2 linked regions of the Caballeronia sp. TF1N1 genome follow. The protein of the gene in region 2 binds, or shares a complex with, the protein of the main gene of each other region. Links are inferred from orthologs where the notes say so. Each region holds a gene or a part of one and is shown on either strand. Other genes may lie near its edges.

Region 1 (4,348 bases), 1.7 Mb from region 2 along the record:
ATCCTTCGAGTACAGTCACGCTCTCATCCCAGCCGATGCAAGCATCCGTCACGCTTTGTCCGTAAGTCAGCTCGCCTCCTGGCTTGAGGTCTTGCCGGCCGCCAACCAGATGCGATTCAATCATCACGCCGATGATTCGCTCATCGCCGGAGGCGAGTTGCTTGCCAATATCCTCGCACACCGGAATCTGATTCTCGTGTTTCTTCGAGCTATTCGCGTGACTCGCATCGATCATCAAGCGCGCCGCTAATCCCGCCTTGCCGATATCGCTGCAAGCCGCATCGACACTAGCGGCATCGAAATTCGGCGATTTACCGCCGCGTAAAATGATATGGCAATCCTCGTTGCCGGCGGTGGAAACGATCGCCGAATGTCCGCCCTTCGTGACCGACAGGAAATGATGCGGCTGCGAAGCGGCCTTGATAGCATCGACGGCAATCTTGACGTTTCCATCCGTGCCATTTTTAAAGCCCACCGGACAAGACAATCCCGATGCAAGCTCACGGTGAACCTGAGATTCGGTAGTCCGCGCCCCAATCGCGCCCCACGAAATCAGGTCCGCAATGTACTGCGGACTAATCATATCCAGATACTCGGTGCCGGCCGGCAAACCAAGCTCGTTGATATGCATGAGCAATTCTCGCGCAGCCCGCAATCCATCATTGATCTTGAAGCTGTTATCCATGTACGGATCGTTGATCAGCCCCTTCCAGCCCACCGTGGTACGCGGCTTTTCGAAGTACACGCGCATCACGATTTCCAATTCGCCCGCGAAGCGCTTACGCTGCTCGATCAGTCGTCCCGCATATTCCATCGCCGCCTTGGGATCGTGAATGGAGCACGGTCCGACGATCACGATCAAGCGATCATCCATTCCGTGCAGTATGCGATGCATCGACTTGCGCGCGTTGTAAATCAGTTCCGACACGGGTTCGGCGCAAGGGAATTCGCGGATCAGATGCGCGGGAGGCGTCAGTTCTTTCAGCTCACGAATGCGGACATCGTCGGTATTGTGCGGGGGCATTTCTTTTCTCCTGCGTCTCTTTCAATCAAAACCAACGTGTGAAGGGCGAAAAAAAACCGCCAGACTCGCTGGCGGTTTTTCGGGAATTTGGTTTTGCGTACTTACCGTACTTGCAACGACCCCTCTCCATCCGCCAGCGGCTTGAGATGCCAAAAGAAATAAAAATAAAACTTGGCGGTCATGGCTTAAGAGAGAAAAGTCTGTCGCAAAAAATCAGGTAGCTGCTTTTATAACCGCAAACACGCGGCGCTGGCAAGCCTTCCACTCGAAGAACGCGGGAATCCCGCATCGCCGGCCCGTGCAATCGCAAACGCAGCCCGAAGCGACGCGGAAAGCCCGCATCGAAAAACATCAAACCGTGCCGCCCACCGTCATCTTTTCGATGCGCAACGTCGGTTGCCCAACGCCCACCGGCACGCTCTGGCCTTCCTTGCCGCACACGCCGACGCCCGTATCCAGCGACATGTCGTTACCGATCATCGTCACGTATTTGAGCGATTCCGGTCCGCTGCCGATCAAGGTCGCGCCCTTCACCGGATACGTGATCTTGCCGTCCTCGATCATGTACGCCTCGGACGCCGAAAACACGAACTTGCCGTTGGTGATATCCACCTGACCGCCGCCGAAATTCACCGCGTACAAGCCTTTCTTCACCGAAGCCAGAATCTCCTTCGGGTCCTTGTCGCCGTTGAGCATGTACGTGTTGGTCATGCGCGGCATCGGCAGGGCGGCGTAGGATTCGCGGCGCGCGTTGCCCGTCACGGGCATCTTCATCAAACGCGCGTTGAGCGAATCCTGAATGTAGCCCTTGAGAATGCCGTCCTCGATCAGCGTCGTGCACTGCGTCGGATTGCCTTCGTCGTCGATGTTGAGCGAGCCGCGCCGATTCGGCAGCGTGCCGTCATCGACCACGGTCACGCCCTTCGCCGCGACCTGTTCGCCGATACGACCCGCGAACGCCGACGATCCCTTGCGGTTGAAGTCGCCTTCCAGCCCGTGCCCGATTGCTTCGTGCAAGAGCACGCCCGGCCAGCCCGGCCCGAGCACGACGGTCATGGCGCCTGCGGGTGCCGGACGCGCTTCCAGGTTCACCAGCGCCGCGTGCACCGCGTCGTCGACGTAGCGGTTCAGGATGTCGTCGGTGAAATAGCCATAGTCGAAGCGTCCGCCACCGCCGCCCGTGCCGATCTCGCGGCGTCCGTTTTGCTCGGCGATCACCGTGACCGATACGCGCACGAGCGGTCGCACGTCGGCGGCGAGCGCGCCGTCGCTGCGCGCCACCAGCACGACGTCGTATTCACCGGCGAGCCCGGCCATGACTTGCGTGATGCGCGGATCGCGGCCGCGCGCCATCTGTTCGACGCGCTCCAGCAGCTTCACCTTCGCGTCGGAATCAAGCGAATGCAGCGGATCGGCGGGTAAATACAGATCGCGGCCCGACACGCCCGTGAGCGTGCTCGCCGACTTGATTTTGTGCTTGCCGCCGCCCGCCTTGGCGATCGCGCGTGTTGCGTGCGCCGCCTGGCGAATCGATTCGGGCGAGAGATCGTCGGAGTAGGCGAAAGCCGTGCGCTCGCCCGAAACGGCGCGCACGCCGACGCCCTGATCGATGCTGAAGCTGCCCGATTTGACGATGCCTTCTTCCAGACTCCACGCTTCGCTGCGCGTGGACTGGAAATAGAGGTCGGCGTAATCGACGCGATGCGTGAAAATTTCCGCAAGCGTACGTGTGATAAGCCCCTCGTCGAGGCCATACGGCGTAAGCAAAACGTCCTTCGCCGTGACCAGATTCCTAATGCCGGGTTCGATGATGTTCATGCGGTGCCTGTTGCGAGTTCGGTGATATTTCAGACCATTCTAATGGCTGACGGGGTTCGGTCATGTGCGGAGAAAAAATCGCGCTTTCAAGACCGTCGGAAAACCTATTTTCAAGATACTTGGCGCGCGCGTCTCAGCCGATCACGCGATGCCGATACGCCGGCAAGCTCTGTCGCACTGACGCAATGCGCGCCGGATCGATCTGGCCGGCCACGACGCCCGCGCCTTCATCGCGCACGTCGATGATTTCGCCCCAAGGGTCGATCAGGATGCTGTGGCCGAAAGTGCGCCGGCCGTTTTCATGTTTGCCGCCTTGTGCCGCGGCGAGGACGTAGCACTGGTTTTCAATGGCGCGGGCGCGTAGCAAGATTTCCCAATGTGCCTTGCCGGTCGTGTAGGTGAACGCGGAGGGGACGACCATCAACGCGCAGTCGCCCATTTTTCGATACAGCTCCGGGAATCGCAGGTCGTAGCACACCGAAAGGCCGACTCGTCCGAATGGCGCGTCGAAAGTCCGCACTTCGCTGCCGGGGCAGATGGTGCGCGCTTCGTCGAACGATTCCTCGCCTTTCTCGAAATTGAAGAGGTGAATCTTGTCGTAGCGCCCAACCTGCTTGCCGGCGGGGTCGAACACGAGCGTGGTGTTCAATACGCGATCCGGCTCCGCCGACTGCAACGGCAAAGTCCCGCCGATCACCCACACGCGATGCTCGCGCGCCGCATCGGACAAGAATTGCTGGATCGGACCCGCGCCCGGCGTCTCGCGAATGGCGCGTTTGTCGGTGTCCTTGAAGCCCATGTAGCAGAAGTATTCGGGCAGGAGCACGAGTTGGGCGCCGTCGCGCGCGGCTTCCGCGATCAGCCGGCCGGCCTCGGTCAGGTTGCGATCGCGGTCCGGCGCGCTGACCATCTGTAGCGCGGCGACGCGGAAATTCGCGCTTTCGCTCGATTTATCGTTCATATTTTTGTGCGCATTTGCCAAAAAAGGTGACGAAAATAGGGCGGAACCGTGTCGCCTTCACGGAGCGACTGCTGGTACGGCAGCAGGGACAGCGGCGGCGGCAGGTGTTTCGATCTTACCCTGATCGCCCCGCAGGCGCTGAACGACCGGTTTGGACCAGGGACCGGTGATCGAATAGTCGAGTTCGAACGCCTTCTGAATGGACTTCGACAATGCGAGATCGGCGGCCAGCGCGCCCAGACCGAGCAGCGGATTGATGACCGCCGCGCCGATTGCGACCGCGCCCGCGCCGACGGTCGGTATGACCTTAACGTGCAAATCCTGCGTGCGTTGCGGCAGGTCGACGAGTCCTTGCATCTGCACGCGCGCGGGCGATGTGATCATCACCAGATCGTCCGTCCTCGCGATGCCCTGTTCGATATGCGCGTCGCCCGTGACTTTCTCGAACGGCAGTCCCTTGCCGACGACATCCTGAAAATGCAGCGTGAGCAGATTCGCAAGGCTGCGCAAGCTGAAGATGCCGAGCCATTTCGCGGCGCCGGGCG
Region 2 (4,822 bases):
GTCCGTCATGGCGACTTTGCGGATGGAGCGAAACAGCGCCAGCATGGCGTCGCACGATCCGACCATTTCGCCTTCGGCGCGGCCTTCGCTGCGCGAATCGTTCGATGCCGCGTCATGCAGCGCGACCATGCCGTAGGCGTGTCCCACGGAATCGACGATGCGATCGTTCGAAGTCGGCATCGTGACGTAGTCGAAACAATAGTCGCGAATCAGCCGGCGCACGGCGGCGTCTTCCAGTTGTCCGGAAACGGTGGCGGCGACCCAGCCGACGTTCGTCATGGTCAACGACGACTCGAACGCCGCCAATTCGTGAGACTCGAAGTGACTCGACAAGTCCAGCAGACCACCGATTGCCATATCGCTACGCAGGGCTTTCTTCGTGTCGCGCGCGCTCGCCACGATTTCGATTTGCCAGCCGCGTTCTTCGAAGCGCGCGCATAGCATCTCGCTGGGATCGCGAGTCACATAGATAAGTTGCCGCCGAGCGACGTCCATTATTCAGATCCTTTCTTCAACATTCGTTGAAAAGGTCGCGTAGTTCAGGCTCTCGCTGCATGCAGAAATCAATGTCCTCGCGCTGTGTGGCGAGCGGACTCGCGTTTCGATTCGTTGCCTCCGGGAACGACGCATCTGGCGCCGTGAACCCTTCCACGAATCCCTATTGACCGGTTCTGCGCCATTTTCGAGAGACTACTATAACCCATAAACCCCGCAAACAAATATCGTCAAGGCCCATTGGACTGGTCACAAAACCCTGACAGGACGGGGCTGGCAAGAATTTCTCAATGAATTATTAAAAGCAAATGAGACGTTTTAATAAGACAAAATCTTATACCTGATTCACAGGAAATTCATGTTTTTCTCCCTTCGCGTTTCACGTGTGAAACGTTTTCGTCCATTCGGCCGCGATGATTTTCTGCCGTTTTCATCATGATCTTTGCACGGTAACGGATTGCGACTGTTGGCATGTATCTGGCTATATTCGACGCATGCGGACAGGTAAGAAATGCAAGCCGCATTTCGTTTCGTCAGCAGATTTTCAGCCTGGTCGCATCTCAACTCGATATACCAGCCGCCTGACTGTTTTATTCCCGAAACACTTCCGGGAATACTTACTCGGATATGTCGCCACGATGGCTTTCGATCATTCTTTACCGGATTGCGCGCCGACTTCCCGTTCGTCGGACGAAGACGAGCGACGCGCCTTGTCGTGGACAAATGCGCGGGATGCAGCGAACACGAGCGACCCCGAATCGCACCAAAGGCAGTCTTCGAACTACGGCGTGAGCGTCACGCTATGGGACGAGTTCACGCCCGAGCGGCCGGGATTCGATCGGACCAAAGGCTGAGTCGAGGCAAGACAGCGGCGGGCGTCGGTTAAAATCGCGGCACGGTCGCGCCTCCTGCGCGCCTCACTCCTGCACGACTTTCCGACTACATGACGACGCTGACCCTGATCGTCGCCCGCGCGCGCAATGGCGTGATCGGACGCGACAACGACCTGCCCTGGCGCCTCCCCGAGGATCTCGCTTTCTTCAAGCGCACGACGATGGGCGCGCCGATCATCATGGGACGCAAGACGCATGAATCGATTGGCCGGCCGCTGCCCGGGCGGCGGAATATCGTCGTGTCGCGCGACGCCACGCGTCGCTATACCGGCTGCGATACCGTCACGAGCTTGGCCGATGCCCTCTCGCTCGCCATCGCCGACCACGCAAGCGAGGCCTTCGTGATCGGCGGCGCGCAGTTGTACGGCGACGCCATCGCGCAGGCGGACAAGCTGATCGTCACCGAGATCGATGCCGATTTCGAAGGCAACACCCATTTTCCGGCGCCGGACGCCGCGCATTGGCAGGAAGTCGCTCGCGATCCGCGGCGCGCCGCGCCACCGAACGCGTTCGACTTCGCGTTCGTCACGTATCGACGCCGGGCGGACGCATGAACGAAGGCCCCGGATAGCTCGCGCCATCCGGGGCCTTCTTCTTGAACCACCTCTGAGTTTTACTGCCCCGCGATGGTCATCCGCTCGATCAGCACCGAGCCGATTTCCTTCGTGCCGCGCACGACCGTATCCGCGCCGATCGCCTCGATGTGGCGGAACATTTCCTGAAGCGTGCTCGCGACCGTGATTTCCTCGACCGCGTGCTGAATCTTGCCGTTCTCCACCCAAAAGCCCGACGCACCGCGCGAATAGTCGCCCGTCACGTAGTTCACGCCCTGCCCCATCAGTTCGGTAAGCAAAAGGCCGGTGTCGAGCTTCTTCAGCATGGCCTCGAAGTCGTCTTCCGCCTTCGTATTCGAGCTTGTCATCGTCAAATTATGCGAGCCGCCCGCGTTGCCGGTGGTCTTCATGCCGAGCTTGCGCGCCGAATACGTGGACAGGAAATAGCCCTGCACAACGCCGTCATCCACCACATTGCGACGCTCGGTGCGCACGCCTTCCTCGTCGAACGGCGCGCTGCCCATGCCGCCCTTCACGTGCGGATCTTCGACGATCTGAACGTGCGGCGCGAACACCGGCTTGCCGAGGCTGTCGACGAGAAACGTCGTCTTGCGATACAACGCCCCACCGCTCACCGCTTGCACGAACGAGCCGAGGATGCCCGCAGCCAGCGGCGCTTCGAACAACACGCGGCACTTGCGCGTGTCGAGGCTCTTCGCGTTCAGACGCGCGAGCGCGCGTTCGGCGGCGTAGCGTCCGACGGCTTCCGGCGCGGCGAGTTCGGTGGCATTGCGGCGCGACGTGTACCAGTCGTCGCGCTGCATGTCGCGTCCGCTCGCGGCAATGGGCGCGCACGCGATGTAATGCCGCGAGTACGGATAGCCCGCGAGGAAGCCGCGCGAGGTCGCGAGCACGAACTGCGAATGCTGCGCCGATACGCTCGCGCCCTCGGAATTGGTCACGCGCTTATCCACCGCGAACGCGGCGGCTTCGGCGCGGCGTGCGAGCTCGGCGGCCTCTTCGGCGTCGATGACCCACGGATGATAAAGATCGAGGTCCTGAGGCGACTTTTCCAGCAAGTCTTCTTCCGCAAGCCCGGCGGCGCTGTCTTCAGCCGTGAAGCGCGCGATGTTGTAGGCGGCCGCAACGGTATCGCGCAGTGCTTCGCGCGTGAAGTCCGCGGTGCTCGCATTGCCGCGCTTCTTGCCGATGAAGACGGTCACGCCCACCATCTTGTCCCGGTTGTGCTCGATGGTCTCCACTTCGCCGCGCCGCACGCTTACCGAAAGGCCATCGCCTTCGGAGATTTCGGTGGCGGCATCGGTCGCGCCGAGTTCCTTCGCGTGACGCAGGATGTCGGAGGCAATCTCCTTGAGTTCGTCTTGCGTATGCGGGAAAAAGCGTTGCTTGACGTCCATGTCTGCTGCCATTTTGTGTGTGCCTTAGGAGGTCGGGGGCGCCGCGCGCCCGCGCGTGTCGTTGCAAGAGGATTCCCGCTTTCGTCCGGCCTTTCGATGAAGCAGACGGCGGGGTCGATTCGATCGACGCATGCTGCGATCATAGCAAGGACCGCGCACCCGCACCGCATGCACGATGCATCGCGCTTCGCGTGCGCGAGCCGAGCGCCGCGACGCGCAAGCTACAATATCGCCATGAACCGTAAAACCCGCATTCAACCGATCGAAGCCGAGCCGGAAGTCGACGAAAACGGCTACGATCGCCCGAGCAAATCCCAGCTCAAGCGCGACATGCACGCGCTGCAGGAACTGGGCGAGGCGCTGATCGCGCTGCCGAAAGACGCGCTCAAGCGCATGCCCATGCCTGAGAAGCTGAACGACGCCGTGCGCGAAGCGCGTCGTATCACCGATCACGAAGGCAAGCGCCGTCAGGTGCAATACGTCGGGCGCGTCATGCGCACGCTGCTCGAAGACGAAGTCGCCGCGCTGCGCACCGCGCTCGACACGCATCGCGGCGTGAACAAGGCGGAGACCGCGCGCCTGCATTGGATCGAACGCTCGCGCGACAAGCTGCTCGCAAGCGACGCCGCGCTGACCGATTTCATCCGCGAGCATCCGGGCGTGGACGCGCAGGAAGGCCGCACGCTGATCCGCAATACGCGCAAGGAGCGCGAGCTGCAAAAGCCGCCGCGCTATTACCGCGAATTGTTCCAGTGGATCAAGAACGCAGCGGGCGTGAAACAGGAAGACGAGAGCGACAGCGACGAGGAAAACCGTGACGACGACGAAGCGTAATCATCCGGACGAGTTGCTCGTCGGACTGGTTTCGATCAGCGATCGCGCCTCGCAAGGCGTGTACGAGGACAAAGGCGTGCCGTCGCTCGAAGCATGGCTCGGAGAAGCGCTGAGCTCACCCTGGCGCGCGCAAACGCGGCTGATTCACGACGATGCCGCCACCATCTCGGCCACGCTCATCGAACTGGTCGACACACACGGTTGCGATCTCGTGCTGACCACGGGCGGCACCGGTCCCTCGCGCCGCGACGTGACGCCGGAAGCGACGCTCGCCGTCGCCACCAAGCCGATGCCAGGCTTTGGCGAACAGATGCGCCAAATTAGCCTGAACTTCGTGCCGACCGCCATTCTCTCACGTCAGGTTGCCGTGATTCGTGAGACGGAGGATCACGCCGCGCTCATCATCAATTTGCCGGGACAGCCGAAGTCGATCAGGGAAACGCTCGAAGGCCTGAAGGACGCCGACGGCAAGACGCGCGTGCCGGGCATCTTCGCGGCAGTGCCGTATTGCATCGATCTGATCGGCGGGCCTTACATCGAAACGAAGCCGGAAGCGGTTGCCGCGTTCCGGCCCAAAAGCGCCATTCGAAAGTCAGGCGCTTCCAAACCTCAAGCCTGAGCCGACGAT

The links. The genes of interacting proteins can lie anywhere in the genome.
Region 1: the proteins of pmbA (region 2) and tldD are in contact, whole or in part, in a solved structure (PDB 5NJ9), measured with the Escherichia coli proteins. The link is inferred for Caballeronia sp. TF1N1 from one-to-one orthologs.

Annotation. Positions count from the first base shown.
Region 1 is NZ_CP084626.1:371,840-376,187, forward strand. The notes cover bases 610-3,423. They hold tldD (metalloprotease TldD), read right to left. Parts: upstream 2,843-3,423; coding sequence 1,376-2,842; downstream 610-1,375. Other genes in these bases: aroG (3-deoxy-7-phosphoheptulonate synthase AroG), read right to left, coding at 610-1,024; LDZ28_RS01800 (carbon-nitrogen hydrolase family protein), read right to left, coding at 2,976-3,423. Also shown: more of aroG, read right to left, coding at 1-609; more of LDZ28_RS01800, read right to left, coding at 3,424-3,803; LDZ28_RS01805 (YhdP family protein), read right to left, coding at 3,861-4,348. UniProt on the Escherichia coli protein: Metalloprotease involved in CcdA degradation. Suppresses the inhibitory activity of the carbon storage regulator (CsrA).
Region 2 is NZ_CP084626.1:2,107,280-2,112,101, forward strand. The notes cover bases 1,188-4,059. They hold pmbA (metalloprotease PmbA), read right to left. Parts: upstream 3,373-4,059; coding sequence 2,002-3,372; downstream 1,188-2,001. Other genes in these bases: LDZ28_RS09800 (dihydrofolate reductase), read left to right, coding at 1,439-1,942; yjgA (ribosome biogenesis factor YjgA), read left to right, coding at 3,595-4,059. Also shown: LDZ28_RS09795 (sigma-54 dependent transcriptional regulator), read right to left, coding at 1-495; more of yjgA, read left to right, coding at 4,060-4,194; mog (molybdopterin adenylyltransferase), read left to right, coding at 4,175-4,813; orn (oligoribonuclease), read right to left, coding at 4,804-4,822.